3 regions of the Virgibacillus salinus genome follow, and region 1 is predicted to be linked to each of the others. Evidence: riboswitches for the same ligand, from Rfam matches in the RefSeq annotation. Region 1 holds a riboswitch; each other region holds the start of a gene.
What was found. A riboswitch is a leader RNA that binds a small molecule or an ion and turns the genes downstream of it on or off. The one in region 1 is predicted to bind thiamine pyrophosphate.

Region 1 (10,836 bases):
CCTTTCTTTATTAATTTCTATTACATGACTTAATATTCTACCTTTATTTTAAAAATCCTGTTTAAAATTTTAATAAATTGTGAACTTTTGAGCCGAATGTATGTGAACTTGAGCCAAATTTGTGTCCATTTGAGCCGAATTACAGTGAACTTAAGCCGAAACTGTGTCCATTTGAGCCAATCAGCGATGTCACTCCCAATAATCCGAGTCCGTCATCCGCAATTCTTCCACTATATCCTCAAGGTCACTTGGTGTGATTACAAAAATCCGGTATTCTTCTACGCTCTGACTAGCTTCTTCATGAAAAAACCGATTGCTGCCTGGATATTCATCATCTAACAGGATAAGGCATGCATCGCTTTTGTCCACCAGCCATTTGTTCTTCGCTTTGAATTGATATGCACCTTTATAGTCTCCTTTATAGAGAGGCTGATAGAAGTCGGCGGTCATTGTTAGCTCTTGATAAACTTGCTGGATCGCCTCAGGCCAGCGAGTTTCTTGATTCTCAAAGGGGGGGATGATTGCGAGTTTAATATCATACCGTTCTTTCAAATCGAGTACGACTTCACCAGCCCATAATTCCACTCCCATCTGACCAGAAATAATAACCCACTCCAGCCCTTCTTCAATAAAACCAATTAACCGCTTTTCGATTGCTGCTTTAACATAGGAAACACGCTGATCATCCGGCTTAAATATATTCAGCTCCATCGGTTTATATCCTGTAACTGCTAGTACCTTCATTGGTGTCTGTCACTCCCGGCTCATTAAACTTACCTATTTATAATAACATTTTCATGAGAAATTTTTCACAGCTTATAAAAGCGACATGTATTTTCATAAATCTTGCTATAAACATACGCAGCCGAAACCTTCTTCAGCTCAGCAATCTTTTCCAAACTCTTATGGATCATTCCAGGATGTGTCATGCTCCCTTTAAAAATTCCTTCAAATGGCCATGGACCATCTGTTTCCACCATCATACGGGATAACGGATAGGCTCTAACTAAATCCTGAATTTCCTTTTCATATAATACATCAGGTGTCACCGATATAGAGTAACTATTTTTCGCCATACGCTCTATCGTCTGCGAATCCCCCTTAAACCAATGAAAATGCGCATCAGGTACAGAATACTTTTCAAGCAGGTCGCACGCAATCGGTGCATCTTCATATATAGCGTGGAGAATTATCGGTTTACCTAGCGCTGCAGCCTTTTGGACAAACGTTTCCAGTAGTTCAACATAGCCGTCCAATGATACTCCTTTGTTATCCTGCCGCAAGTAATAGGGCAACCCAACCTCTCCAATAGCTATCATTTCATGCTGATTTTGCTCAATAAACGTTAGTAGCTCAGCAGCCTCATAATCAGTAGGCAGTGCTTGTTCGGGATGAAAACCGAATGCCGGCTTAATACGACTGTCTTCATGAGCCAGTCGCAGGGTTTCCTTGGACGACTTCAAATGGTTCGACACGCAAATTAGTGCCTTCACCTGAGCGAAATCCAATTCACTCAAAATTTCCAGCCGCTCCTTCTGACGATACATATCTAAGTGAATATGCGAATCAATTATTCTATCAGACATCTTCACTCAACTCCCGATAGATTGCTTTTTTCCAATCTAAAAATTCCTCTGTCAACAGAATACTTTCTTGGCGTGGTCTCTCAAATGGAATCGTAAACTCTCTTTTGACAGTTGCTGGTTTTTGAGACAGGACGATAACCCGGTCGGAAAGAAACATTGCTTCATCAATATTATGTGTGACAAATAGGATTGACCGCTTATTTTCCTGCCAGATGGACATGAGCCATTTCTGCATTTCCAAGCGGGTAAATTCATCCAGTGCGGAAAAGGGCTCATCCAGACAGATAAGTGGCTGTGGACTCAACAAACTTCGTACGAACGCAACACGTTGTTTCATTCCGCCTGACAATTCATGTGGATACGCATTTTCATATCCTTGCAAACCAGCACGTTCAATTAATTCCAGCGCCCTTTTTTCATCATGCTTACCGACGATTTCGCCACCAAGCAAGACATTTTTCAGTACCGTACGCCAAGGCATTAGTGATGGAGACTGCGGGGTATAGCTAATTGACCCCTTCAGACCATTTATCTGTTTATCCTCCAGAAAAATTTGTCCTGAATCAGGCAAACGAATCCCGCCAATCAGGTGAAATAATGTACTTTTTCCGCTTCCTGATGGTCCTAAAATGGAAACAAATTCTCCGTCATTAACAGTGAAATTAACTCCCTGTAAAATGTTATGATTTCCGTATGATTTTGTTATATCTTTCACAGCTAGGTTGCCCATATCAATTTCCTTCTCCTTTTGGCTTCCATCTGATCAAGCTTTTTTCGACCAAAATAATGATTGCAAAAAATAATAAACTAAGAACCATCACAAGAAAAATAGATACGAAAACACGATCAGTCCGGAATGAAGACGATGCTAATGTCATATAAACGCCGATCCCTTTGTTCGCACCGAGCCACTCCGATATAACGGCTCCCATGACACTATATGTTGCAGAAATTTTCAGTCCGGCAAATACGTATGGCAATGCATTTGGCCATTCCAGTTTCCAAAAAATCTGCTTCTTATTTGCACCGGCCATTTGCATATAATGCTTCAGGTCGTGGTCCGTTTGCCTGAATCCATCCAAGGCTGACACTGCAATTGGAAAAAAACAGACCAGCGTAATCACAATAATCTTAGGCAGCATGCCAAAACCAAACCATATAACGAGCAATGGTGCCAGAACAATAATTGGTATATTTTGCGAAATAATAATTAATGGATACAACGCTTCTCGAAGCTGTGGTACAAGATGCAGACTAATCGCAATCAGAATACCTACACTGCTGCCAATTAAAAATCCAATGATCGTTAATTGAACGGTTGAGAAGATATGATGCTGATAGGATGCCCAACCTTCAACACCTGTTTGGAAAATTTGCGAAGGCGCTGGCAGTAGCCATCCAGGTATCTCGAATAACTTACTGGAGGCCTCCCAAATAATGAATAAAAGGAGGATAACCGCAGCAGGTTTCCATCCTTTTTTCATGAACTTTTTCATCAACGATACTTCTCCGTCAATTTATCCATAGATGCACCACTCGGATTATAGAGGACTTTCACTTGAGATATAATGCTAGAACTTCCAAGCTCAACCATTCTTTCGTTCATTTTTTCAATAACGGTGAATAACTCAGCTAGCTCCCCTTCCATTGTAGTTTCCAGAGGATGAACCTCATATTTCACTCCAGCTTTTTCGATCACCTCTATTGCAGCGTCCACATATGGAATGACATCTTCTCCATTTTTTGTCTTTGGGATAATTTGAATACTTACTAATGAATTGTTCATATTCCCACTCCTATTCTGGCAAAAATTCGTTGTTAAATGCATCTTCAGCTTTCAATTCTTCTTCAAGAAGTCCGTTATCATACATCCAACTGGAATAATTCTCCCAAACTTCTTGCTTCTGAACTCCCCACTGTGCTGCGTCATCCTGATATTTCGGTGATAACCATTCCTGACTTTTCTTAACAAGTTCCGGGTCAAGATCTGGAACAGCCCCGCTGAGGATTTCTGCTGCTTCACTTGGATTATCTATTGCAAAGTTATATCCTTTTGAAACCGCCGCTAAAAATTTTTCAGCCCTTTCTGGATTGTCAGCGATCATTTTTTCGTTCGTTGTAAGGACAGGCGTATAGTAATCTAGCTTTTTGGAGTAATCGGTTAAATAAATCATATTTAATTCCTCTCCGCGCATTTCTGCTTCGACTCCAGTCCAGCCATAGTAAATCCACGCAAAATCAATATCCCGCTTCACCGCTGTGAAGAAATCTGTATTGCCCATATTGACAATATTTAACTTTTCAACATCGGCATTTTCCTGCTTCATAAGTGATGAAAGAACCGCTTTTTCAACCGGGGCACCCCACCCGCCATAGGTTTTTCCTTCAAAATCTTTTGGTGATGTAATTTGTTTGTCTTTTGGTGAAGCGAACCCGGATGTATTATGCTGGATAACCGCTGCAATCGATACGATTGGAATATCCTGAATACGTGCTTCTGTAACAGCTTCCTGCGCACTGACACCGAAGTCAGCTTTACCTGATGCTACAAGCTGGTCAGACCCCGCCTCACCTGGCATCATAATTTCTACTTCTAACCCCTCATCAGCAAAATATCCTTTTTCCTGGGCAACATATAGCCCTGTGTGATTCGTATTGGGGGTCCAATCGAGCACTACTTTAGCTTGTTCTGTCTCCTGACTTTTATCGTCAGTTTCTCCTGCATCGTTATTACATGCTGTTAGTAAAACGGCTATTAATACTACGAACAACCATTTTTTCATTTTCCATCTCCCTTTCTCTTTTTTGTTCACTTCTGGAAGTATGATTGGCATTGGAAACGAAAGGAATTTTCCTTAAAAGCACAAAAAAATAACGCCAGGTTAGTCCCTGAGCGCATTCGAACAATATTACTATTGTTTTACTTTGTTCCCTACGCTGGTCTCAACCAAATCAGGTTCCAAGGGTCAGCATCTATCGGATGCAATCTCAACCAGCATACACTGGTCCCCCTACAACTTATTATTCAATTAATCTATCAAATTCACTATGCCACAGCTTCATGTATTTTTCAAGTTTTATTATTCTTTGACTTCTTTGACTGTGATGAAATATTAATATTAATTTTCTTTTTCTGTTTAGGCATTAGCTTATCCTCTTTCTTCAAAAGGTCACGTATCTCTTTGAGCAATTCAGCTTTTTCATCAGGCTTCGATTCTTTTTCTGACTCCTTTTCACCTTTAAACTTTGCTAGGATGCGAATTAAAATGAAGATGGACACCGCAATAACAATAAAGTCAAATACCGACTGGATGAACTCGCCATACAATACATCTGCTTTTCTGACCGTATACTTTAAATTTGTGAAGTCAACACCACTTACTAAGATCCCTGCTAGTGGCATCATAATATTTTCAACAAGTGACGTTACTATTTTTCCAAAGGCTGTTCCGATAATAACAGCAACAGCCAAGTCCAGGACGTTTCCTTTTAATGCGAATGTTTTAAAATCTGACCACAAAAGTACTCACCCTTTTTGTTAGGCTTGTTCTAATTTTTATGTATGATAACGGATGTTTAGCACTTTTATCAGTTTGTTTCAAAAAAAGTGAAACAAATACTAGTCTAAAACCGTACTTAAGTTAACACGCTATTGAAGGGGGTGAATACAGATGCTGTTAGAGTTATTATACGAATTGCTTGGTGAAATGTCTCCGATGTACTTTTATTTGGGAATAGTCTTCTCGATAATTTGTAGCAGTCGTTTCATGTATAAAGGTTTTCACAATTCACTGATGAACAATTACGTTTACACTAGGAAGCGCCATGCGCTGCACTTTAAATTACTGCCTAAACAGGAACAACTTGGTGCAATAATAGAAGTTCGTAATTGGATTACACATACAACCAAACGTATTGATGCACCAGATGATGATACAGACAACCAATCCTTCTCGATTACAAACATCAACAAAAAACGAGGAGGACAACAATGCAAAGGAATACTGTATTCACTTTCTTTAGAAAATATAGCTTCGTCGCAATAATATTAGTCGTTTTTTTAACGGGATGTACAACAAATGGTGCCAGCTCCTTTGGCTGGTTTAATCATTATTTTGTTGATCCATTTTCACTATTTATAAAATATACGGCTTCCCTTTTAGGTGACAATTTCGGCCTATCGATTATTTTAATTACGATACTGATACGCCTTGCGATCATGCCGTTTATGCTAAAACAGTTGAAGAGCAGCAAAGAAATGCAGGAAAAGATGAAAATGATCAAGCCTGAAATGGATGTAATTAAAGAAAAATATAAGGACAATAAAGAAACAGATGCAAAAATGCAGATGCAAAAGGAAATGACGGAGCTTTATCAGAAGCATCAGCTTAATCCAATTTCGTCAATGGGATGCTTGCCGATGATCATCCAATTTCCTATCCTAATTGGGTTCTATTATGCCATCAGACAGACACCCGAAATTGCCACTCATTCCTTTATGTGGTTTAACCTTGGTCACTCTGATATGATGATGACATTTCTTGCTGTAATCGTCTATTTTATCCAATTTCGTGTCACGCAAATTGGGATGGATCCAAAACAGAAAAAACAGATAGCTTTCTTAGGTTTATTACCCCCACTTATGATTGGATTTGTATCATTTAGTGCACCTGCTGCCCTACCGTTATATTGGGCAGTCGGCGGATTATTTTTAATTATTCAGACGATTATCACTAAAAAAAGAGCACCCGCTAACTAATTAAGCGTCCTGGTCATTTATTGGCCAGGACTTTTATTCATACCAAATTTTTTAATAATTCCCAAGATTACATATTGAGTAAATTCTATTAATATGGTATGTTACCTATAATAAAGGAATTACTTTTATTTTTTGAAAGAAAAAGGAATTCCTTCACTGTAACAGATGACAAACTACACGGAGAATTTACATGGAAAGTCTGTACAAGAAAATTAAGGAACATCAAGCGAGCTTTTCAAAAAGCTTTAAAAAAATAGCATCGTACATTTATAGTGATCCATCTATTTTCGCAATGAATTCAGCTCAGGAAGCAGGCAGAAAAATCGGTGTTAGCGAAACTACTATTATACGTTTTGCACGCACGCTTGGATATGATGGATATAAATCTTTACAGCAGACATACCAGCAGCGCATTTTTGAAAAGAGCAGTCTGTCTGATTTTCGAAACAGAAAGGTATCCAACCATTCAGAAAATAATACTGTTAAAAATCTAATGTTCAATGATATACGTACAATTCAGACAGTAATCGAGCAAATTTCGGAAACGGACTTAGACCAAACCGTTACGAAGCTGTTATCTGCTGAAAATATCTACATCGCAGGTGTGCGCTCATCTTACGCTTTAGCAAGCTGGTTTGCCTATGCCCTAAATCTTGTGGTCGGCAATGTACGGCATCATACTCCTGATGATGATATTTTGGTACAGCTAAGTGAATTACATGAAAATAGTGTGTTTGTTGCTTTTTCATTTCATAGGTATGGGATTAACACGATAAGACTGGCTGAATTGGCCAAAAAACAAGGGGCGACAATTATTGCTTTTACAGATAATCCTTATTCGCCCATCACCGAGTATTCAGATATAACATTGGCGATTCAATTGGAGGAACTATCGACACTTGATTTGGTACCTGCCGTGTTTTCCCTGATGAACAGTATTATTGGAACAATAACTTTAAGAGCACCGGAGATGTTTCAGCAGCGTGCAGCACGATTTGATGGAATAGAAGCAAGTAAATTTTTTGCAAAATAGTTTAGAGGAGCATATCCATGAAACCAACTATTGAAAAGATAACCCCACAGCTTAAAACAATCTTCTCCCATTTACATGAACATCCAGAAATAAGCTGGAATGAGCATGACACTACATCATACATCAGACAGCTTTTTAAAAACTATGACTGTAAAATAACGACACTGGATGATTCACCAGGTCTTGTTATCGAAATTGGCCAAGGATCACCAGTAGTTGCTATGCGAGCTGATATTGATGCCTTATCGCAAGAGGTGAACGGTGAATTTCAGGCAAATCATTCGTGCGGACACGATGCACATATGACAATTGCCATCGGCTCACTGTTAACGCTTCTTGAGGATGGCTACCCTGATATAGGAACATTCCGGTTTATTTTTCAGCCTGCAGAAGAAAAAGGGACAGGCGCATTATCCTTAGTTGATAAAGGGATTGTTGATGATGTTGATTATTTATATGGAATGCATTTACGACCAATAGAAGAATTAGGACATAATCAGTTTGCACCAGCTATCCGCCACGGAGCAGCTTGTTTTATTGATGGAGTCATTCAAGGTGAAGATGCACATGGTGCCAGACCACATTTAAATACAAATGCTATTCATGTTGGTGCCGAGCTTATCCAGCATCTGAAAAATATCGACATAAATCCGATGATTCCCCATTCCGTTAAGATGACAGCTTTTCAGGCTGGTGGTGATAGTAAAAACATTATTCCCGGCAATGCAACATTTTCAGTGGATCTACGTGCGCAAACCAATGCGGTTATGGATGAACTGATGATAAACGTTAAACGAATTACAGCAATGCTTGCCGATTACCATAACATTTCCATTGAGTTGAAAATAGGCGCAAATATTGCTGCATCAGTCATTAATCAGGAAGCTACTTCGATTATGGAAGATGCTATAAAAGATAGCGTTGGTGTCGATAAACTGCAACCGATGATTACAACAACTGGCGGCGATGATTTTCATTTTTATACAATTAAAAAACCACACTTAAAAGCAACGATGCTTGCAATAGGATGTGATTTACAACCAGGTCTCCACCATCCAAACATGACATTTAATCATGCAATAATTCCCGAAGCTGTTGAGATTTTAACCAATGCCTTAGTCAAAACTGCTGAAAGGAGCCATCAGGATGAACAGTAAGGTAGAAATCCACCGGCTGTCAAGTATGAAAGAACTACATAAGATGCAGGAAGTGGAAGAAGCAGTATGGCAAATGTCTCCGAACCCGGTGCATCAAACTTATACAGCATTAAATCATGGTGGTGTTATTCTAGGTGCATTTGATGGACAAGAAATGGTTGGCTTTTTATACAGCTTTGCAGGATTTGATGGCAGTCAAGCCTATTTATGTTCCCACATGCTTGGGATATTGCCTGGTTATCGTAAGGATGGTCTTGGTGAACGAATGAAATTAAAGCAGGCTGAAGTTGCACAGGAATTGGGCTACTCCATGATTACATGGACGTTTGATCCACTTGAAAGTTTGAATGCATATCTAAATTTGCATAAACTTGGAGCAACTGGAGCCTTTTACAAAAAAGATCACTATGGTTCCATGAATGATGAACTGAATGAAGGGTTACCTACAGACCGAATTCAAATCGAATGGGACATATATATGGCTACACCCGCCCCAAAAATTACATTTGATGAAAATAAACTGATGATTGATGTAACCGAGAATGGGGTACCGAAAGCTAACTTGGATATTTTTAACCCAATAAATGATGGCTGGTTTGTTGCCGTACCTGATAATTTCCAATCTATTAAGAAAAAGGATATTAATCTTGCAAAGGAATGGCGGCAAAAAACGAGAGAAGCATTCCAGTTATTATTTAATAACGGTTTTATAGCAAATAATTTTATACGCAATCATTCCAAAAAGCACAGTTACTATTACTTTACCAAAAAATAGCTATTAACAAACACTGGAGGCCACTAACATGACAATCCCTATCAAACAATTTAAACTTCGACGACTCAGAATGATGTTAAATAATCCTTTTACGACAAGTTTTGGAACAATACAGGAAAAAGAATTCTTTGTTACTGAAGCTATTGATGAAGAAGGAAATCGTGGTTTTGGTGAATCTGTTGCTTTTACAAGCCCGTGGTATAACGAAGAAACAGTTCAAACAACCCAGCATATGATTAAGGATTTTTTAATAAAACTAATACAAGAAAACAAAATCAGTCATCCAGATGATCTGTTGGAAGTTTTTAAACCGATCAGAGGGAATAACATGGCGAAGTCAGCACTAGAAGGTGCAATCTGGGACCTTTATGCCAAACGCCTAAATATACCTCTATATGAAGCGCTTGGTGGAACCAAGAAAGAAATTGACGTCGGAATCAGCATTGGTATCCAGCCAAGTGTAGAGAAACTGTTACAAACGATTAATTACTATGTGAAAGAAGGATATAAACGCATCAAAATCAAAATTAAGCCAGGTTGGGATTATGAAGTTCTTCGTGAAGTTAAGTCACATTTTCCAACTGTACCAATCATGGCGGATGCTAATTCAGCATATACACTGAAAGATATAGATCACCTGCAAAAGTTAGACGAACTGGATTTACTAATGATTGAACAGCCATTAGCACATGATGACATTGTTGACCATTCGAAGCTACAGGCAGCTATGCACACGCCAATTTGCTTGGATGAAAGTATTCATTCACTTGAAGACACACAAAAAGCAATTCAGCTACAAAGCTGTAAAATCATTAACATTAAAATTGGCAGAGTCGGTGGGCTTTCGGAAGCGAAACGTATACATGATGTATGCAAACAGAACGGCATTGATGTCTGGTGTGGCGGGATGCTGGAGGCTGGAATTGGCCGAGCGCATAATATCGCACTAACTACCCTGCCACAATTTGTTTTACCAGGGGATACAGCCGCTTCCGCTCTTTATTGGAAAAAAGACATTATAAAGCCCGAAGTTGTGGTAGAAAATGGTGTCATTTCAGTCCCAGACCGGCCTGGTATCGGCTATGAAATTGATGAGCAAGCATTAAAAAATTTCACAGTCGAAGAAGAAGTATTCCATTTGTGATTTCCTGTTTGATAAATATAAATTTGGAGGGGTTTTTAGATGAAGAATTTGTTTGAGGGAGCATTTGGAAGGTATTTGCTACCAGCAATCATTATTCAATCTGTATTGATCGGGGGTGGGTTTGCAACAGGAAGAGAGATTGTTCAATATGGCGCTAAATTTGGAGCGCTAGGATGGCTTGGCGGTATCGGTATCTTATTTGGTTTTATAGTTATGGCTGTCCTGATGTTCGAATTTGCACGTAAATACAAGGCATTCGAATATCGCAAATTATTAAAAGAACTTATCGGACCATTCTGGTTTTTATTTGATATTGTATACTTGTTGCTTGCAATCTTAATCATTGCCATCATGGCTTCAGCAACCGGAGAAATTCTGAACA
Region 2 (10,836 bases), on a different contig from region 1:
CGCTTGAACTGCACCGTAAAATGCTTCTTGAGAAACGCAGCAGAATCGATAAAATGATTACGACGATTGATAAAACCACGCAACACTCGAAAGGAGAAATTAATATGAGTAATAAAGAAAAGTTTGCAGGCTTCGATTTCAGTCATAACCCATACGAACAAGAGGCACGTGATCGTTGGGGTGAAAAGGCTGTCGATGAATCCAATGCGAAAATAGATAAAATGTCAAAAGATGAACAAAAATTAATGGGTGAAGAATTTGATAGAATCTATCAAAAGCTTGCAGCGCTCCGTCATAAATCGCCTGAATCGGATGAAGCACAAGCAGGTATTAAGGTATGGTATGACTATTTGAACAAAATCGGAAACTATTCACTTGATGCATTCAAAGGACTTGGGCAAATGTATGTCGATGATGAACGCTTTACCAAGAACATCGATAAGTATGGTCAAGGTTTGTCAGTCTTCATGTGTGATGCCATGGCGGTATACGCTGACAGAAATAAAAAGTAGGTCGGTTCTATTACTATAATCGAACCTCATCATCAAAAGGTGGCATGAAATATTTATTTATTTTATGCCACCCTTTGTATGTGGGAAACGATAGTATATATGAAGGTAAGGTTTTACAACCTTTGAACAGCTGTTGTTATATCATTTGCTTGGGTCACAGCTGAAATAACCGCTACACCGTCAGCCCCGGCATTTATTACAGAAGCTGCATTTTGGGTGGTTATTCCACCAATTCCTACAATAGGAATGCTTGGAAATTGGTTTCTTAATGTTGTAATCCATTCCACACCGACTGCTGACTTTGCGTCGGGTTTTGTAGATGTATTAAAAATTGGACCAGCACCAAGGTAATTGGCCATTTGAATCGGACTATTAGATACTTCGGTTGGGTTCGATACAGAAAGGCCAATGATTTTTTTAGGAAATCGTGCGCGTAGTTTTTCAACTGAAACATCATCCTGTCCAACATGGATTCCATCGGCTCCTAGAGGTTCAGCAAGGTCGATATCATCATTGACGAAAAATGCTATTTTATGATGCGCGCAAATTTTTCTTAATTTATATCCTAACTCTAATTTATCATTTCCTTTTAATGACCCAGCTCCTTTTTCGCGAAATTGGAATGCTGTAATACCAGCTTTTATCGCTAGTTCTAAAATAAAAGCTGGATCACGATCACAATTTTGACTGCCCATTATCAAATATTTTCTTAGATTCATCAATTAAGCTTCTCCAGTTTATCGACTTCAAATGATAATGCATCAATAAAATGAGGGAAAAAAGTCCCGGGTCCACTTACTTCTGAGTAGTCGGCAGCATATTCCGCAACCAGTCCATAAAACTCAACTGCAGTTAACACCTGCTGCTCGATTGGTTCATTTGTGGTTAAACATGCAGTTAGGATGGAACCGAGCAGACAGCCAGCACCAGTTATTTTCTCAAGAATCGGATGCCCGGAATTGTTCGAAAGATATTCATTTTCTGAGCAGATAACATCCGTTTCTCCTGTGACAACGGCAGTAGTTTGATAAGTCTCAGCAGCTTTCAAAGCTATCTCCACAGAATTTCCATCGCCTATTGATTCTACGCCTTTTGTATCCCAGGGAATTTCTACGAGGTGTGCAATTTCGCCAGCATTTCCCTTGATGACGGTTGGCTGCACTGTATTCAGAATTTCTTTTACAACAGATGTCCGAAATGGTGTTGCCGCGACACCAACAGGATCAAGAACCACTGGTATTCCTTTTTCATTAGCTGTTTTCCCTGCTGTGATCATTGCTGGGAGCTCCTGTGCTGTTATGGTTCCGATGTTTAAAAGTATGCCATCCGCAATGGACGCCATGTCCTTCGCTTCCTCTTCAGCTTTAGCCATGATTGGGGTTCCGCCAAAGGATAGCAAGCCATTTGCTGTAAAGTTCATCACAACTTGATTTGTCAGATGGTGAATCAACGGACTTTGATCTCTTACTTTTTGAATAATATCTTTGTTCATTTACCTCACCCTTTCCATGTGTTGTGCCCAATGATTTGCCGGCCCACTTCCATGACCGAGTGAAAATGAATGACGGATTGCAGCAGTGACGTAATCTTTTGCTTTTTTAACGGCCACTGGTAAAGAATCTCCTTGGCTTAAGTAGGCAGTAATGGCTGCTGAATAAGTACAGCCAGTTCCGTGCGTATTTTTTGTATCAATTCGTTTGGTTGAAAAAGTGTGTATCGAACTTCCGTCATATAAAAAATCGATTGCTTCACCTTGCAAATGGCCACCTTTAACCAAAGATGCACCTGCTCCAAATTCGTGAACTATTTGGTTCGCAGCCTTTTTCATGTCGTCCAGTGTTTCAATTTTTTCACCCGTAATATCTTCTGCTTCAGGGATATTTGGCGTTACTAACGATGTCATTGGTAATAGTTTCTTCCGTAAATAATCCCTGGCATCTCTGGCGATTAATGGATCTCCACTTGTTGCGACCATCACCGGGTCCATAACATAAGTGATGTTTAAACCGATAATCTTTTGAGCAATAGCCTGCATCATGTCAACGTTGGCGATCATTCCAGTCTTAAATGCCTGAAAGGGGATATCGGTCATAACAGAATCCAATTGTTGTTCAATCATTTCAACAGGGAGATGGTGCACATTCTGGACACCTGTTGTATTTTGGGCAACAACGGATGTAATGACAGACATACCGTAAGTCTTCAGTTCCTGGAAGGTTTTTAAGTCTGCTTGTATTCCGGCTCCACCACTGGGGTCAGTGCCAGCGATTGTAAGTGCGCATGGAATGCTTTTCATCGGCCAATCACCAACTCTTTCATTGGCCAATCTTCACAAGTATAGGCCATTTCCCAAAAAGCCAGCTCTAATTGGCAGCTTTTACGGAATGCTTCTTTTATCTTTTTTTGTTCATCCCGTGAAGTATTTTCAGCAAATTCATCCAAGCGGTTTCGCATTTCCATCACTATTTTGCCAAATCGTTCATCAGCATAAAAGCTGATCCATGGATAAAATGGATGATGCTTTTCTGGTTTATATTTGTTCATTAACGCATAGCCTATTTCCAAATATGTCCACGGGCAAGGGAGCAGTGCACCAATGGTTTCAGCTAAACTGCCAATTTGCGCGTGATACATCATATGCTTAATGTAATGATCAGCAGTTGGTGGAAGCGGGTGACCTTGGAGCTCCTCGTAGCCAACCCCTATATAGTCGCAAAAGTTATGATGTGGGTGGCTTTCACTATTTAAAACAAATTGGATTTGTTCCCCAAAGAAGCGGATGTCCTCGCGCTTATTGGATTTGGAGAGAGCAATTCCATAAATTCGCATAAATGCATTCAAATACTCAAAATCTGCTTTAATATAATGCGCAATTGATTCGTTGGGAACATCTTTTTTTCCAATACCATCGACAAATGGGTGATTAAATATTGCTTGAAAAATATCTTGGTTCTCATCTCTTAATTGTTGTGTGAATGACATAACAAAGCCTCCAATGATTTAGGAAGCTACTAGGGGATAAAAGTAGATTACTAGAGGTACAGAATGCGGCCCTCAACCACTTCCCTGCGCAGGCATTATCCAGATCAGGTTCCAAGGGACAAGGAATATTTCCGTTTCTCAGCCAGTACAGCGCCCCTAGTAGTTTTTCCTATATTTTATTTTGAACTAGTCTTTCCTGATTAACACGTGAAATAACAAACCAGCCTATCAATGCTCCAGTAACACTGCTAATAAGAAACGACGGTATAAAGAACAAAGCACCAGCTGAACTACCCATCAATAGCTTTGCAAATGGAACAGCAAAAAGTGCTCCGATGATTCCGGTACCAATTGCCTCTCCCACAGCAGCTATGGCTTTTTTATGAGTCTTCTGAAACAAGTATCCAGCTAGAAATGCTCCAATCATGCCGCCGGGAAACGCCAGTAATGTACCAAGTCCAAGCATGTTACGGAGCAGTCCAATCATAAATGCAATACCGACTGCTGGACCAGGCCCAAGTGTTACTGCGGCCATGACATTGACGGCATGCTGGACAGGATAGGCTTTTGCCACGCCTGCTGGAAACCAAAGTAACTGTGCACCCAATGTACCTATTGCCACAAAGACTGCCATTGTCGTAAGTAATCGAGTTCGGTTCAATCAAATCCTCCTTTCCGTGAAAGGGGCTCGTACGAAAAAAGCCAGATCCATTAATGGACCTGGCTTGAAATAGCTGATATAAATAAGTATATCGTCAGTCTACTTCCCTCCGCTGGTATTAACCAGATCAGGTCCGTAAGAGTCAGAAAGCTTATACGTGCTTTCCTCTCAGCCCTCGATTTTGGGCACCCCTAGTAGTAATTATTAAAATATTAAGTTTTCAATTTAAGGATAACAAAAGAAATCACTTTTGTCATGGTTTATTTCAGGTTCATGATGATAGTAAAGAAAAGTCATGTTTCCATTTCAATGGCTTCCTGAATTAAAGCAGAAAATTTTCTGGGTTGTATATCATCGAGTTGCTTAACTCTGATATGACGCATTTTTTTGCCAGTTCCTTCAAGCAGGTTATCCTTATCCTTAAGTGAGGCACCGAAGTAGAAACCCAGATTAACATGATTCTGTGCAGTCTGAAGATAGCATACAAGACCATTCTCTAGATAACATGGCTTTCCCCATTTCATTTCTTCAGTTACATTGGGGGACGTTTGAAAAATAACCTCCCGCAGTCTTACGGTAATTTCCTTTGTATGGTCATTTAAATTTTCAATGAATTGATCTACTTCTTTAGTATGGATTGGTTCCATGCTTTTTGACTCTCCTTTTATATTATTGTTCTTCATAACTGTAGTAAGCGGACACAGGGTAAGCTATTTCTGCAAAAAAGTGCTTTTTCTGTAATATGCGATCACCGGATACCTTATATCACATATATCTAAGGAAAAAGTGCTGTTTTTGTCAAATAAGGGCTCTGGTGTCCGCTGTGTAATTTTAGACAGTATAACCTGGTATCATGATGATCCTCGTCCTTTATATATTTTTCACCAAAATGATATCAAATCCCTTTAATTTCAGAGTAATTATATTTAAAATTATATCTATATTAAGAATCGAGGTGGATTTTTTTGGAACAAAATAACGAATATTTGTCGAATCAGATTGTTGAATGGGTAAAAGATAATGTCGATTCGAATGCAAAGGTTGAATCGGTTAGTCGGCTGAAAGGAAGTACCTCATCCACGTTACATAGCATCACACTGCTAGTGGATCAGTCAGTAAAGCAATATGTCATCAGGCAGTTTGATAATAAGGAATGGCTTGATGAAGAACCGGATTTGGTTTTGCATGAAGTTGAAAGTTTACGTATGGCTACAAACACAGGTATTACTACTCCAGAAGTTGTTGCCTGCGATGAAACTGGGGAAAAATGTGGAATTCCAGCGATTCTCATGACAAAGCTTGAAGGTGCTGTAGAATTGAAACCTGCCAATATGGATGAGTGGCTAACTGGCTTGGCGAGGGGACTTGTGAAAATTCATGAAGTTGAAGCGAGGGGCTTTCCATATCAGCATTATAGCTACAATGACATATCAACGTTTGAGATGCCAAGCTGGTCAAAGGAGCCGAAAACATGGGGAAGTGCTATTAATATCTTAACAGGACCTCGACCAAAAACGACAGATTGCTTCATACACCGAGACTATCATCCAGCCAATGTTTTATGGGATGAAGGCTTAGTTAGCGGAGTGGTAGATTGGGTAAATGGCTGCAGAGGCCCCCGCGGAGTTGATGTCGGGCATTGCAGAGTGAACCTGGCCATGCTATATGGTGTTGAAACAGCAGATGGTTTTCTGAAGGCATATCAGCAACAGGCAGGTTCTTGTTTTACCTATAATCGGTATTGGGATTTGCTATCTTTGACTGATATGCTTGTTGGACCTCCTGAGGTATATCCTGGGTGGGAAGCATTCGGTGTATCAGGATTAACAAATGAAATGATGAAGGAACGATTGGATAAATACGTTTTGAGTCTATTAAATCAAGATAGTTGAGGCATCCGAACATTTTTCGCCAAAGTTTGTATAAAAGAAACTTTTGTCCATTTCATTCTAGCTATTTTTCATATTATATAAATGTAGTACCAAAATTAATAGAATGGAGGCTCCAACATGGGTTGCCTTAAATGGGAAGTGGGCAGTGCCAGGTGACAATTATGGGCAATCTATTTTAGATCTATATAAAAGAATGCTAGAAAGTACGCTGCAAAGTTTGCAAGAAATCCTGAGAAATATAGAAGGTTAACTTCATAATTCGCTGGTTATTTGCCTTTTTCACCATTTTTTGTACCAATTCATTATTATGACGATGTGGTAGCGGATTTCTCAAACCGAGGTCCAACAATAGATGGTCTGATGAAGCCGAATTTATTAACGCATGGTGTAAATATTATCTCTCTGCGATCACCCAGATCTTTTCTTGATAAAACAAATTCAGAATCATGAGTTGATACTAACTACTTTGCTTTATCAGTAATCTCAATGGCTACGCCAATATGTGCAGGTGTAGTCGCACAATTACTCCAAATAGAACCGAATTTATCCCCGGACCAAGTTAAGGAACAGCTTAATAATGCATGTAAAGATTTAGGACAATCCCCAAATCTTCAAGGTCATGGCTATCTGAACGCTGCTAATATGATAGAATAATCGCTGAAGCATATTAGCCAACTTTCAATTGTTGGCTTATTTTTTGATATGGTCTAGTTTTGGCAAATTCTAGTAGGTAAATGTTATGATAAAAGATAGAATGTTTTATTTTTTATGGTAAGGTAGTAAATGAAATAGGTAATTAGAATATTCCATTCAAATTACTGCATAGAATAAGTGAAGTCAAAATGGGGAGGGATTGTCATGAATCGGACAGGAGAAATTGTATTAACGATTGTTGGTGCATTAATCTATATGCTGTTTGCTGGAGTAGGTATATTTGCAGCGTGGCTATTTAACAATGAGCAAGTCTTAAATGAGGCTTCGGATGAAATGATGCAACAGCCTGGAATGGGAACGGGCGATATGCAGGCTATGCTCGAAGTCCTCCAAGGTGGAGGTTTGGTACTAGCAATTGTTTCAATCATTGCATTGGTTTTAGGTATTATTTCGATCATATTGGTAAAAGGCGATAAGAAACCGAAAGCAGCAGGAATTATTTTGATTGTAACGTCTGTACTTGCAGCAATCATAACAGTTGGTGCCGGAATCTTTAGCGGGATATTTTATCTAATCGCTGGAATTATGTGTCTGGCACGAAAAGAACAACAAACAATAACAGTAGAGTAGATAAAAAGGGATGCAGTCAGCATCCCTTTTTTTATGATGTCCAAGGGAGATGCATTAACATATTCATCAAAGTAGTCGCTTGGTGTCAGTTCAATTGATTTTACGCTACAAGAAAAAGTTTAAAAATTAAATACTGTAGGTGATTAGACATGTTGTTCGCATGGGTAATTTTAACTGTTTTTAACTAATCATCACTAAAATAGTAAGAATTTACTATAAATTTACAAAATCTTAATTGTATCCTCTTATTTAATGTGCCATATTAAAAGTGTGCCACAGTCACAATTGTGTCACAATATCATATTAATGGAGGGTACCAATGAAAAAATCGACTGTGAAGAAGATGCTGAATTTGCTTCTTATTTTCACGCTAGTGTTCATGAATTATTCTACGATCCTAGTGAAAGCGGAAAGTAATGAGGTAGTGGCAGAGGACTTATTCATCTCAGAGTATATTGAAGGAAGTTCGTATAACAAGGCAATCGAGATTTATAATGGTACAGGTGATCCAGTAGATTTATCAAATTACGAATTGGAATTGTATAGTAATGGTGCTACAGAAGCAAGTCAGTCGGTACAGCTATCAGGTACTTTGGAACATAATGATGTATTTGTTGTTGCCCATTCAAGTGCTGATGCAGAAGTTTTATCCCAGACGGACTTGGAAAGCTCTGCGGTAGCTAATTTTAATGGTGACGATGCATTTGTGTTAAAAAAGAATGATAGTGCAATGGATGTATTAGGTAACATTGGAACTGATAGTGATTATGCAAAAGACATCACATTAGTAAGAGATGCATCTGTTACACAGGCAAGTTCATCGTACAATGAAGCAGAATGGTCAGATTATGCGAAAGATACATTCGCATATCTTGGGAGTCACACAATGGACGGTGCCGGTGGGGAAGACCCGCCTATAGACCCAGGTGATCCTGGTGAGGAATATTCTATTGCTGATGCTCGTGAGCTAAGTGATGGAACTGCAGTAACAGTAGAAGGAATAGTAACCGTTAATAATAATGCAATCAGTAATGGCGCACAATTTTCAACATACATACAAGACGAGACAGGCGGCATTAATCTTTTTGCATTCGAACAAGGTGAAATTCCCGATCTTGCTAAAGGGGATCGAGTCCGGGTTTCTGGTGAACTAGATTCATATAATGGCTTAAAAGAAGTTATCCCGACTTCAATTGAAGTAGTAGAGAGCGGACAGGAATTACCACAAGCACAATCTGTTACATTAGCTGATCTTCAGGATTCTTCTGTTGCCGAATCCTATGAAGGAGAATTAGTTCAGCTTACAGGATTTATTAATGATATCCCTGATAGTCCTGCAGGTGGCGGATATAATGTTTCGTTGATTGATTCGGACTTCAATGGAACAACGCTCAGGGTGATGGAGAATGCCCTGGATATGTCATTAGTAGAGGAAGATAGGTGGTATAACGTTACGGCGATTGTCAGCCAGTATAATGCTTATCAGTTAATTCCAACTGAACAAGCGGACATTCAATTGGCTGATGAACAACCAGAACCACCATCAGCAGCAGGTGTTTATGAATCTACTGTTGAAAGTGTTGTAGATGGCGATACGATTCATTTAGAAACACCAGTCCTTGGAGGGACGAAGGTACGTTTTCTAAATATGGACACAGCTGAAACATATACAGCTCATAATGACGACCCTGCTAGAGACGAAATAAACGCAAACCAGAAAGCTTTTGGTGAAGAAGCGAAAGCATATATGAATGAGCTTATTCAGCCAGGTGATGAGGTTCTTGTGAAAATAGGTGAGGAACCAACTGATGATTATGGCAGATTGCTGGCAGAAATTATTCGTCAGGAAGATGGTATGAATATTAACCTGGAGATGGTACGAGAAGGGTTAGCATCAACCTATTTTATCGCGCCATTTAATGAAGAAGTATATCCGACATATCAGAATGCGGTAAAAGAAGCGAAAGATGCTGGTCTTGGCATTTGGAATCCGGAAGATCCATTGCTGGAATTACCATTTGAATTCCGGGCAAATGATGATCAAAAAGGATTTTTAAGATATGTTGGGAATTCCGATACAATGGAGTACGTTATGCCTGATAATTGGGCTGATGTTCCAGTGGAAAAAAGGGTATTTTTTGCAAGTGAAGAAGAAGCAGAATCGTATGGCTACACATTTGTCGGTGACGATGATGGCTCAACTGAAAATTTATCGGTTCAGTTATTAAGCATGAATGACCTGCATGGAAAAATTGATCAGGAATATGAGCTTGACCCAGACGGTGATGGAACATTCAGTACTTACGGTAAAATGGATTATACTGCTGCAGCTATTGAAGCACGGGAGCAAACAAATCCAAATACGCTGATTGTTCATGCCGGTGATATGATTGGTGGTAGTTCACCAGTATCAGGTTTGCTACAGGATGAACCAACAGTCGAAATTATGGAAGAAATCGGATTTGATGTTGGTACAGTAGGAAATCATGAATTTGATGAAGGGACAGACGAACTACTACGCATGGTAAATGGAGGAGAACATCCAGAAGGTTTAGGTACCGATGGCTATGACGGAATGAACTTCCCGTTACTATGTGCAAATTGTGTTTACAAAGATTCTGGTAACACTGTGTTGCCTCCACACTATGTAGAGGAAGTTGACGGTGAAAAAATTGGGTTCGTTGGTGTTATCACACAGGAAGCCGCTGGAATGGTAATGCCTGCTGGGATTCAGGATATCGAATTCACAAATGCAACTGAAGCTGTGAACGAATCTGTCGCAGAACTTAAAGCACAAGGTGTAAAATCAATTGTGCTGCTGTCACATATTCCGGGTGAGCAGAATGGTGATACCGTAACCGGTCAGGTTGCTGACTTAGCGAATGCGGTTGATGATGAGGTTGATGTTATTTACGCTGCACATAACCATTTCGTTAACAATGGTGTCGTGGATAACAAACTAATTGTTCAAGCATCCGAATATGGAAAAGCATTTTCAGACGTTGACCTGGAGATTGATCGCACGACAGGTGACATTGTAAAAAAAGAAGCAGAAGTTGTTTTTGTAGATCAAAGCAAGGTCACCCCTGATCCAGCAGTTGCTGGGATTCTGGACAAATATGCAAATCAGATCGCACCAATTATGAATGAAGTAATTGGCTACAATGCAACAGATTTAACAGGTGATTATTCCAATGATGGTGATCATGGTCTAGGGAATCTAATTGCTGATGGAATGAACGCTCAAATGGATAGTGATTTTGCTATGATGAATGGTGGCGGAATTCGAGATGACCTGCTAGCCGGTGAAGTTACCTGGGGGGATCTATATAATATCCAGCCATTTGGCAATACACTGATGATGTTTGAGATAAAAGGTGCAGATCTTTACCCGATTATTGAAGCACAGCTTTCATCAGTTTATGGTCCTGATTACAGTATAAGCGGTTTTCATTATACGTGGGATCCTGAAACAAGTTCGGTTGTTGACGTAACTTTACCTGAT
Region 3 (10,836 bases), on a different contig from region 1:
GTTATCAACAGTTAGGAATTCCGGTTGCAATTACACGTCAAAAGGATGTCACTTTATCACCAGCAGAAAGAACGAAGATTGTACGGGAAAGTGGTGCAAAGTATTGTCATTCTAATCATATCAATGCCGGTGGAGGGGATGGTGGTGAGGTTATCCATTCTATCTATGGTGGAGAGGATATGGCAGAAGAGGTAGCTGCTGAATTACAGCATGCAGGTCAAAATATACGCAGGATTTTTACAAGGCCACTGCCAAATGATCGTACTCGCGATTTTTATTATATGAACCGTGATACAGGGGCGGTGATAACAAACATAATTGAGTATGGATTTGCAGATTCACGAGGTGATGATATACGGCAGATTAAGGATGATTGGCAAGTATTAGCAGAATCAGTTGTAAAGGCATTTTGCTCGTATGTTGAATTTCCGTATGAGAGTATTAGGGGTGGCGTAACCCTTAAAAAATACTTGAGTTTGCCACCGGAGGCTTCAACTTGGCGAATTTATCCACTAAATGCATCTCCTGTTAAAGGGAATGAAAAAGGTTTTCTGCGCCCTGAAAAATTTGGAGGATTAACGTACCAGATTTTGGGTACGCCGCAAGCACATGTCTACTTAATTCAAACCCGGGATTTTGGAAAGGTTCAAATCTACGGTCATCCGAATACAGGAGCTAAAGTTTTAACAAAATAAGTTTTTCCTCATAATATGAAACCGTTGTAAATTTTAAATTGATACGTTATAATGCATATAATGAAAAAAGCAGATTAATAGAAGCCTACAGGGGGAGCCGATTGGCTGAGAGTGAACATGATTTATTGTTCTTACCCTTAGAACCTGTTAGTTAGTACTAGCGTAGGGATGGTGGCTTTTTTGATGGAATAAAAAGCAATGTTGTGAGCGGATTCCCCATCAGGAAGCTTCCCCTTGGCATTGCTTTTTTTGTGTTTATTTAAAGGGGAGGTAATCTGAATGAGTTCGAAGCGTACGTTGTTTATGATTGAGGTGGCAATATTTGCTGCCATGGCATTACTGTTAGATATAATACCTTTTTTAAAATTTTCTATTTGGCCACAAGGTGGATCTGTTTCTTTTGCAATGATCCCAATATTCATTATAGCTTTCCGCTGGGGACTGAAAGGCGGTCTGGTGGCCGGCTTTTTATTAGGAGCTATGCAGGTCGTTATGTCTGGACCAATAATTTTAACACCTGTGCAGGGTTTTCTTGATTATATTGTTGCTTTCACTCTAATAGGAATGGCAGGTATATTTGTTAAACCTGTTCAACACGCTGTCAAAGAAGGAAAAGCGAAGATAAGCTTTTTATTAATTATGTTAGGCGTATTTATTGGTTCTGCACTACGCTTTTTGGCACATTTTACTGCTGGAATTGTGTTCTTTGGACATTATGCACCAGAAGGGCAGGCAGTCTGGTTATATTCTCTACTGTATAGTGGATCTTACATGTTGCCATCTTTTATTATTTGTACAATTCTCGTATTCCTATTATTCTACAAACAGCCTAGAACATTGTTGCGAACTGCATAATAGTTTCGCCCATGGAATTAGCCCTTTAAATAAAAGGGCTAATTTTCTATACTTAAGGTAGAGGTGATTATGATGAAAGAATTAATCGGACAGTGCCAGTCGTGTGGGCAAAACGTTTATTGTAAGGATGGCTTTTTTGACGGTGTTCAAAAAAATGGAAAGTTACTTTGCAATGAATGTGTAAATGAAAAAGAATCAAATTAGGAAATTATAGTTTTAACATTTCAACAAAGTTCTCACCGCTTCCTTTTAAGGTGCATAGGCTATAGCACACTTAAGAAAGGAAGTGTTATCGGTGGAGCTAACGATTTCTCATTGGCTATACGGTTTATTTACACTACTAATTATTTTCACGATGATATTCAGAAAAGGTGTAGTACTTCCTTCGTTACTCGGGACATTTGTGATTGCCTGGGTTTACAATGGAAGCTTGATCGATGGTTTTACCGCAATTTTTAATGCCAATCTTGTTGCAGCAAAAGAACTATTCAGTATATTCCTGATTATTACCTTCATGATGGCTCTGCTTCATTCATTGCGTGATTTAGGTGCCGACCGAAGGATGATTCAGCCAATCCAAAAGGTAATGATAAATGGCCATGTCTCGTTTTTTGTCTTGATTGGGGTTACGTATGTGATTTCATTGTTCTTCTGGCCGACACCAGCTGTACCGCTTATATGCGCATTACTAGTACCTGCTGCGATTCGCTCAGGTCTTCCAGCGTTAACTGCAGCAGTTGCTGTTGCATTGGCTGGGCAAGGAATGGCGCTGTCTTCTGATTATATTGTTCAGGTTGCTCCAAGCTTGTCAGCAAAATCAGCCGGTATTGATGTAAGTCTTGTCGCTGATAAAGCATTAATCCTATCCATAATTACAGGTGTAGCTGCAATAGGATTAGCATATCTCTTTTATCGAAAAACAATCCGTGCAAAAAATAGTGAGCTTAATGAAAAAGAGCTTCAGGCTCTGCAATCAACGCAAGAGTCAACGAATAAAGCGCATTCGGCACATTTAAATATGTGGAGTAAAGTATTTGCAGTGCTTGTTCCTGTAGCTCTTTTGGCAGTAGTAATCTACATGATGTACACAAAACTTCTGTCAGGGCGAATGAGTGGATTCGAAGGTGGAGACGGCGCCGCATTTATTGGTGGAGTTGCTGTTATCCTGCTATTATTATCGACGGTTGCATTTGGTCGACAACATGCACTTGATTATATTAGTAACCATATTACAGATGGCTTCGTATTTGCTTTCAAGGCAATGGGTCCGGTTATTCCGATTGCGGGGTTCTTTTTCCTTGGCAGTGCAGATTTTTCCGGAAGTATTTTAGGTGTAGACGAAAATACACCAGGATTACTATTTGATCTTGTTCAATCGACACAGTCCTTTCTGCCACAGAGTGCATTATTTGCAGCATTTAGTGTATTAATTATTGGAATTATTACTGGGCTGGATGGATCAGGATTTTCTGGACTGCCATTGACCGGAGCCCTTGCTGCCTCTCTGGAAAGTACCTCGATTGACTCTGGAACGCTTGCAGCTATTGGTCAAATGGGCTCAATTTGGACTGGTGGAGGAACAATTGTTGCATGGTCCTCTATGATTGCGATTGCCGGATTTTGTGGAGTTTCAGTCATGGATTTAGTTCGGAAAAACTTTATTCCGGTAATACTAGGGTTAATCATTTCAACCGTTTTTGCTGTTTTAATTCTATAAGGACTTGAATAATTGTATATAAACATGTGAATCCTCCAAGTAGAACACTAATATAAGTTTATAGCAAATTCTTATGATACACTTTAATGAATTAGGATAATTTTACTATTGATGGAGGTTTTCAATATGGCAAGCAGTACTTCAAAAATTGTTCAAGAATCGCTAGAAGCTCTGTTGGATGATAAATCATTTTTACCAGAACTGACGGGCAAAACACGTGAGAAGGCATTTACGTCACTGGTATCTATCTTATCTACTCCTAATCATGTCAATAAATCTTTTTTACGAATTGCACTTGAAAATGGCAAGGTAACACGTGTTCCTTCATTCCGAGTTCAGCATAATAATATTCTCGGACCTTATAAGGGAGGAATTCGTTTTCATGAATCAGTGAATGAAGATGAGGTGGCTAACCTTGCATCACTCATGACATTGAAGAATGCGCTCCACGAAGTACCGTTTGGTGGTGGAAAAGGCGGAGTAGTGATTAACCCCAGAGATTATAGTGATAAAGAATTATATATGATTTGCAAAAAGTATGTGCAGTATTTCAGCGAAATTCTTGGACCTGACAAAGATATTCCAGCACCGGATGTTGGTACAGGTGATCGTGAAATGGACTGGATGATGGGAGAATATAAGAGTATTCGACCTGGGAGTTCATATCGTGGCAGCTTCACCGGTAAAAGTGTCATAAATGGTGGATCATTAGGACGAAGAGAAGCGACGGGTAAAGGTGTTTATTTTACATTCCGCTATATGCTTCATAACTTTGTTAAAGATCAGAAAAAGTGGCTCTCTGAACGTAAGAACATTTTTGCTGGAACTGCATTGGACCATATGGATAAAACGTTGTCACTGGCATTCCAGGGATTTGGTAATGTGGGATCTGTAGCCGCACTTGAAGCATTCCAGTGTAATCATCTGAACAATAAAATCGTGGCGGTTAGTGACCGGAATGTAACGCTATATAATTCCGATGGATTAGATATTCCTGGTCTTGTCAAATTTACATCCAGTAGTGGTGGGGACCTTCCAGTTGATGAAGAGCAGTTAAAAGAAGCGGAGGTAAAAGCTACCATTAAGGACCGAGATGACGTGCTGAGCTTAAATGTTGATGTGTTATTTTTAGTTGCACTTGAAAACCAAGTGTACCAGGAAAACATGAAACAGGTTAAGGCTAATATTATAGTGGAAGGGGCGAACGCACCGGTTACGAGTGGAGCAGATAAATATTTAAGTGAAAAAGGTGTCATTATTGTCCCAGATATTTTAGCAAATGCTGGCGGTGTTATTGTTTCTTATTTTGAATGGCTGCAAGGTCGGGAAACACAATTTTTCACTGAAGAAGAAGTTTTTAAGCGTTTATTTGATAAAATGAAGGAAACATTTGATACGATTTTTCCCCAATTTTTTGGTGATCCATTTCCGTTGCGGCAGAACTGTTACATTCACGCCGTAATGAAAATATCGACCATTTTATATAAGCAAGGAAAACTTTATTAAATGAACGAGACAGGGACATAATTAAACTTTCCATTTTAAAGACGAATAATAACAGGATAGAATTTTTAGAACGTTCATTTTCATTGGTTGGATCTAATACCTACTTGATAAAAAATGCGACAGATACTAGGATTATCGATTATAGTATTTAGTTTGGCTCTCTAACCACGCATTTGAAAGATACTTGCTTTCATCGCTCTGGGAACAAAGGCGACATCTGCTCAAGCTGAAGCGTTGCCCTAAGAGGTGCGCAGAATGTATTTCCTTAAGCGGCATCGTCGCAGAAAAATTACTTTTCAAATTGCATCACAATTTAACTTTAATCAGCAACAAAAATAAATCCGAACCATAATTCAAGAATTTTGAATTATGGTTCGGATTTTACTTTGACTAAAATACTTTTGTCCCACCCTCTTTTTTTGAAGTTTAGAAAGTATAAATACTTTCTTATTGCATAAGTGTAACTAAGGCATTTGCCATTAGGGATTGTGCTGCACCAAAGTATAAGATTATTAAGAAAAATTTCATAAGTCTCCCTTTAACGATTGCCAGGTTTTCTAAACTATTAATGTGTTATAATATTCAGTAAATAAAGATAACGTTTTAAATTGTATTTTTTTAATTGGGTAATCATGTATTAAAGATAATAATGTAAGCGCTTTAAGGAGGGGTTTAAAAAGTGAGTGAAAAAAGCCTGTCGTTATGGAAGACAACAAAGTACCACCACCATTTGAAAGCAACAGAAGAGGAAGAGATAGCCAGAGAAACCGCAATAACAATTACTGTTAATGGAGATCAGTATGCCACAATAGTTTGCACACCAAATGATGTGTATGAACTGACTCTTGGGTATCTGGCTTCTGAAGGACTTATTCGTTCAGTTGATCAAGTGGAAAATCTATCGATTGATGAAGCAAAAGGCTTTGCATATGCAGATTTATCAATTCCTGTATCATTTCCCAAACGGTCCGAGAGGTGGATTGGTTCTTGCTGTGGAAAGAGCCGGGAATTCTATTTAAAACAGGACGTAAATACTGCTAAAACAATAATGTCACAAGCAAATATTTCAACTAAGCAAATCAATCAATTAATGATGGAATTTGACTCCATGGCAGAAATATTTAATAGAACAGGAGGTGTTCACCAAGCGGCATTGGCATCCGGTGATAAGGTTATAGGTTCTTATATTGATATTGGTCGTCATAATGCGCTTGATAAGCTGTATGGATATATACTACAAAATCGTATTACCTTGAAAAATAAATGTGTTTTGTTTAGCGGTAGAATTTCGTCTGAGGTTGTATTGAAAGTTTCCAAGATTGGCGCTGGATTATTGGTGGCTAAATCGGCACCAACAGATCTCGCTTTAAGACTGGCTGATGATTTGCAAATAACCGCTGTCGGATTCGCCCGTGATAGTAACCTGAATGTATATACTCATGAGAACAGAGTTTATGGTGACACGAACCAAAATATACATTTTTTAGGGAGGAGATAATGTGCAAAATCAAGACCATATCGTTGTTACGATAAATGGTAAAGAATACTTAGCAGAAAATAACCAAAATCTATTGGATTTGATTAACACGACAGACGAATTTGTGCCACAAATTTGTTACAACGAGTCACTAGGGCCTGTGCAAACATGTGATACGTGTATGGTAGAAGCTGATGGTCAAATTGTTCGTGCATGTGGAACATCAGTAACACCTGGCATGATAGTGGATACAACCTTTGAGCATGTAAATGCAGCTCAAAAAGAAGCTCTCGATAGAATACTAGAAAAGCATGAGTTGTATTGCACTGTCTGTGATTATAACAACGGCTCATGTGAGATTCATAATACTGTTGCAGATTTTGGGCTGGAGCACCAATCAAGACCCTTTGAACCAAAGCCATATGAGATTGATAACTCAAGTCCGTTCTACCGTTATGATCCGGACCAGTGTATATTGTGCGGGCGTTGTGTAGAAGTATGCCAGGATATCCAGGTAAATGAGACGCTCCTGATTGACTGGAAGAGAGAAAAACCTCGCGTAGTATGGGATAACGACGTACCAATTGACGAATCATCTTGTGTAGGATGTGGACAATGCGTCACAGTATGCCCATGTAATGCCTTAATGGAAACATCGATGGTTGGTGAAGCAGGGTATATGACTGATCACAGTCCAGGATTATTACGGTCCATGATTGATTTGACGAAAAAGGCAGAACCAGGTTATGGTCCATTATTTGCGGTATCTGATACAGAAGCATCGATGCGAGAAGAGCGAATTGAAAAGACAAAAACGGTTTGTACATATTGTGGTGTCGGGTGCACATTTGATGTATGGACAAAGGACCGTAAAATATTGAAAGTAGAACCACAGCAAGATTCTCCTGCAAATGGTATTTCTACATGTATTAAAGGGAAATTTGGCTGGGATTATGTGAACTCTGAGGAACGGTTAACCAAGCCGTTAATTCGTGACGGTGAATCTTTTGTGGAAGTTGAATGGGATGTAGCGATAGATTATGTTGTAAAACGTTTTTCAGAAATTAAAGATGGTAATGGTGCTGATGCACTTGGATTTATTTCGTCCTCCAAAGCTACAAATGAAGAATCCTATGTGATGCAAAAATTGGCGCGACAGGTAATTGGGACAAACAATATCGATAATTGCTCACGCTATTGTCAGGCACCGGCTACAAAAGGACTTTTTCGGACGGTAGGACATGGAGGGGATTCTGGCTCAATTGATGATATTGGTGAGGCAGAAATGGTTATAACAATAGGTTCTAATACGACAGAATCACATCCTGTGCTTGGTTCGCGCATTAAGCGTTCGCAAAAGTTATTTGGTCAGAAGCTGTATGTATTTGATTTACGAAAACATGAAATGGGACAGCGTGCTGATAGGTTTTTCCAGCCTAAAAGTGGAACTGACTTAGTTTGGCTGTCTGCAGTAACAAAATATATTATAGATCAAGGCTGGGAAAATCGTCCGTTTATTGATAAATGGGTGAATAATTTTGAAAGTTATAAACAATCACTGGCTAAGTTCACACTTGATTTTGCAGAGGAATTAACAGGTATTTCCAAAAAGGATTTAATCGAAATCGCGGAACAGGTTGTCAGTGTTGATAAGCTTGCAATTTGCTGGGCAATGGGTGTAACTCAGCATCAACTGGGCAGTGATACGAGTACAGCAATCTCAAATCTATTATTAATTACTGGAAACTATATGCGAAACGGTACAGGGGCATATCCATTACGGGGTCATAACAATGTCCAAGGCTGCAGTGATTTTGGTAGTATGCCTAACTTCTTCCCTGGATATGAACAGGTTACAGACGATGATGTTCGTGGGCGCTATGAAGATGCCTGGGGTGCAGAAATTCCAAGTGAACCTGGAAAGGATAACCATGAAATGATTAAGGCGATCCATGAAGGGAGTTTGAACGCTTTATATGTGTTAGGTGAAGATACGGGGATAGTTGATGCGAATATCAATTATGTTACTGCTGCATTTGAAAAACTCGATTTCTTCGTTATTCAGGATTTATTTTTAACGAAGACAGCGGAGTATGCTGATGTTATATTACCTGCTGTTCCGAGTCTTGAAAAAGAAGGAACATTTACGAATACCGAAAGACGTATTCAACGCTTGTACAAAGCGCTAGATCCTGTGGGAGACTCACGTCCGGATTGGCAAATTATTATGGATATTGCAAATAAGTTCGGGTATGACTGGGATTACTCTGATCCATCGGACATTATGGATGAGGCAGCATCACTTACACCATTATTTGCAGGAGTAAATTATGATAGGTTAATAGACTATAATAGCCTTCAATGGCCTGTTGACGCGGATGGGACAGATACACCGCTGCTGTACGTTGATGGGTTTCCGTTTGATGATTATAAAGCCAGATTGTATCCACTCGAATATGAATTAAAATATGATACAAATGAAGAATATGATTTGCATGTGAATAATGGAAGAGTGCTTGAACATTTTCATGAGGGCAATATGACATATAAATCAAAAGGAATTACAAATAAAATGCCAAATGCGTTTATTGAAGTTTCACCTGAATTAGCTGAAGAACGTGGGATTAAAGAGGGTGCTGAAATTAAACTAACATCGGAAGCCGGGGAAGCTACTGGAATTGCTCACATTACAGATCGTGTACGTGGTAAAGAATTGTATCTTCCATTGAATGATAATGGAAAATCAGCCGTCAATTATTTAACTGACAATAATGTGGATAAAGACACGAACACCCCCTCCTATAAGGAGATTGCTGTGAGAATGGATGTTATAAAGAAAAAGGGCAAAAGTCCATTGCCACCGAATAACTATCGACGAGGCAATCCACAACCTCAAGTTAGTGTGAAGGTAGAGCAAAAATGGGATCGTGATGACTATATTTTTCCGGGAAGTCAGGTGAAACATGATGTCTAATCCGATAACAAATATTAAGCGAATGGAAATTCCAGAAGAAACTATAAAAGAACGGAATCTTGACGATGTTGCTCGGGCGGTCAGCGAAAACAAAGAGGCAATTTTAAAAGGAATTGAATTGTTAGCGACACTTAACAAAAGTGACACGTTGGATACTGTAAATGCCTTAGTAAAACATAAAGAGGATGCTTTAGAAAACGTGATGGGGGAATTAAACAAACCGCAATATTCGGGAACACTTGAGAACTTGAGTAAATTGTTTCTATTTATTGGTGAGCTCAAAGTAGATGAAATTCAATATTTTGCAGATAGACTTAATAGTGGTATGGAAGTAGCAAGTACATCTGAAGATTCCGTTAAGACGTCATATGTGGATCTATTAAAGGCGCTGAAGGATCCAGAAATCAATCGAAGTATTACCATGCTGCTTCATTTTTTACGCGGGATGGGTAGAGAGCAAAAAACTTGAGCCTCAAAATATGTTCAATTAGCACCAAATGAAAATTAAAAAAACTTTTTAATTCAAAAGATTTGCATTAATTAATATTTGTTCAGTAAGATGGAGTTGTACTATTTATTATTGTTTTCACATAGATTTTAGTAGGTATGTCTCACAATTTTTAGGAGACATACCAAATAACTTGGGGGAGGTTGAGAAGGTGAGTAGTATTTTGGTTGCGATAATCGGGATGCTTGTTTTCGCATTAGGTTATCGCTATTATTCTAAGTTTGTCGCAGAAAAGATTTTCAGATTAGATCCTAACTATGTTACACCTGCACATCGTTATAAAGATGGTGTGGATTTTGTACCTACGAATAAATTTGTTTTGTGGGGACATCATTTCACGTCAGTTGCAGGGGCAGCACCAATTGTTGGGCCGGCTATAGCAGTTTATTGGGGTTGGCTCCCAGCATTCCTATGGGTAATTCTTGGGACAGTGTTTGCTGCAGGTGTGCACGACTTTGGAACACTTGTATTATCTGTTCGAAATAAGGGTCAATCGATTGGAACGCTTGCAAATAAACTTATCGGACAACGAGCGAAGGTCCTGTTTTTATTCATTATTCTTATTCTGGTATTAATGGTTAATGCAGTATTTGCATGGGTAATTGCAAATCTGTTTATTTCATTCCCGGCTAGTGTTATTCCGGTGTTTATTCAAATTCCTTTAGCAATATGGATAGGTGTTGCGGTATATAAACGTAAGCAAAAAATGCTTGTGCCATCATTGCTGGCTTTGGCAGTTATGTATATAACTGCAGTTATTGCAAGTAGGGTCGATTTTATGCAAATAGATTTAGTCCAGTATATGGGCGGTGAAGGTGCTACAGGACTATTTGGACTTGGGGCTGTTTCATCTGCATTTTTTATTTGGATTATTATATTGATGATATATGTATACGTCGCTTCTACATTACCTGTTTGGAAGTTACTGCAGCCACGTGACTTCATTAATTCACATCAGCTAATTGTTGGTCTTGCGATTTTGTATTTGGGACTATTATTAAGCAATCCAGAAATCACAGCGCCACTAACTCATACGAATACAGATGTATCATGGTTCCCGCTATTATTTATCACGATTGCATGTGGAGCCATATCAGGATTCCA

Region 2: it holds a riboswitch for thiamine pyrophosphate, as region 1 does, so the genes downstream of both, tenA (thiaminase II) here and BLS02_RS11980 (ABC transporter substrate-binding protein) in region 1, are expected to answer to the same signal.
Region 3: it holds a riboswitch for thiamine pyrophosphate, as region 1 does, so the genes downstream of both, thiT (energy-coupled thiamine transporter ThiT) here and BLS02_RS11980 (ABC transporter substrate-binding protein) in region 1, are expected to answer to the same signal.

Annotation. Positions count from the first base shown of each region.
Region 1 is NZ_FNKD01000003.1:19,048-29,883, reverse strand. Features, by position in the region: gene BLS02_RS12005 (SLOG family protein) at 190-744, opposite strand; gene BLS02_RS12000 (TatD family hydrolase) at 810-1,586, opposite strand; gene BLS02_RS11995 (ABC transporter ATP-binding protein) at 1,579-2,316, opposite strand; gene BLS02_RS11990 (ABC transporter permease) at 2,318-3,082, opposite strand; gene BLS02_RS11985 (thiamine-binding protein) at 3,082-3,372, opposite strand; gene BLS02_RS11980 (ABC transporter substrate-binding protein) at 3,383-4,369, opposite strand; TPP riboswitch at 4,499-4,609, opposite strand; gene mscL (large-conductance mechanosensitive channel protein MscL) at 4,657-5,106, opposite strand; gene BLS02_RS11970 (hypothetical protein) at 5,258-5,632, shown strand; gene yidC (membrane protein insertase YidC) at 5,578-6,345, shown strand; gene BLS02_RS11960 (MurR/RpiR family transcriptional regulator) at 6,536-7,378, shown strand; gene BLS02_RS11955 (M20 peptidase aminoacylase family protein) at 7,396-8,535, shown strand; gene BLS02_RS11950 (GNAT family N-acetyltransferase) at 8,525-9,310, shown strand; gene menC (o-succinylbenzoate synthase) at 9,339-10,454, shown strand; gene BLS02_RS11940 (YkvI family membrane protein) at 10,494-10,836, shown strand, end outside.
Region 2 is NZ_FNKD01000004.1:99,442-110,277, forward strand. Features, by position in the region: gene BLS02_RS16095 (MerR family transcriptional regulator) at 1-512, shown strand, start outside; gene thiE (thiamine phosphate synthase) at 626-1,231, opposite strand; gene thiM (hydroxyethylthiazole kinase) at 1,231-2,004, opposite strand; gene thiD (bifunctional hydroxymethylpyrimidine kinase/phosphomethylpyrimidine kinase) at 2,005-2,808, opposite strand; gene tenA (thiaminase II) at 2,805-3,494, opposite strand; TPP riboswitch at 3,559-3,662, opposite strand; gene thiW (energy coupling factor transporter S component ThiW) at 3,664-4,155, opposite strand; TPP riboswitch at 4,243-4,358, opposite strand; gene BLS02_RS16125 (DUF1801 domain-containing protein) at 4,449-4,802, opposite strand; gene BLS02_RS16130 (aminoglycoside phosphotransferase family protein) at 5,121-6,047, shown strand; gene BLS02_RS19240 (S8 family serine peptidase) at 6,534-6,701, shown strand; gene BLS02_RS16135 (DUF4064 domain-containing protein) at 6,906-7,331, shown strand; gene BLS02_RS16140 (5'-nucleotidase C-terminal domain-containing protein) at 7,651-10,836, shown strand, end outside.
Region 3 is NZ_FNKD01000002.1:923,948-934,783, reverse strand. Features, by position in the region: gene BLS02_RS11505 (N-acetylmuramoyl-L-alanine amidase family protein) at 1-695, shown strand, start outside; TPP riboswitch at 776-881, shown strand; gene thiT (energy-coupled thiamine transporter ThiT) at 975-1,550, shown strand; gene BLS02_RS19330 (hypothetical protein) at 1,620-1,754, shown strand; gene BLS02_RS11495 (hypothetical protein) at 1,846-3,267, shown strand; gene BLS02_RS11490 (Glu/Leu/Phe/Val family dehydrogenase) at 3,394-4,773, shown strand; gene fdhD (formate dehydrogenase accessory sulfurtransferase FdhD) at 5,453-6,271, shown strand; gene fdhF (formate dehydrogenase subunit alpha) at 6,273-9,224, shown strand; gene BLS02_RS11475 (helical membrane plugin domain-containing protein) at 9,214-9,693, shown strand; gene BLS02_RS11470 (carbon starvation CstA family protein) at 9,884-10,836, shown strand, end outside.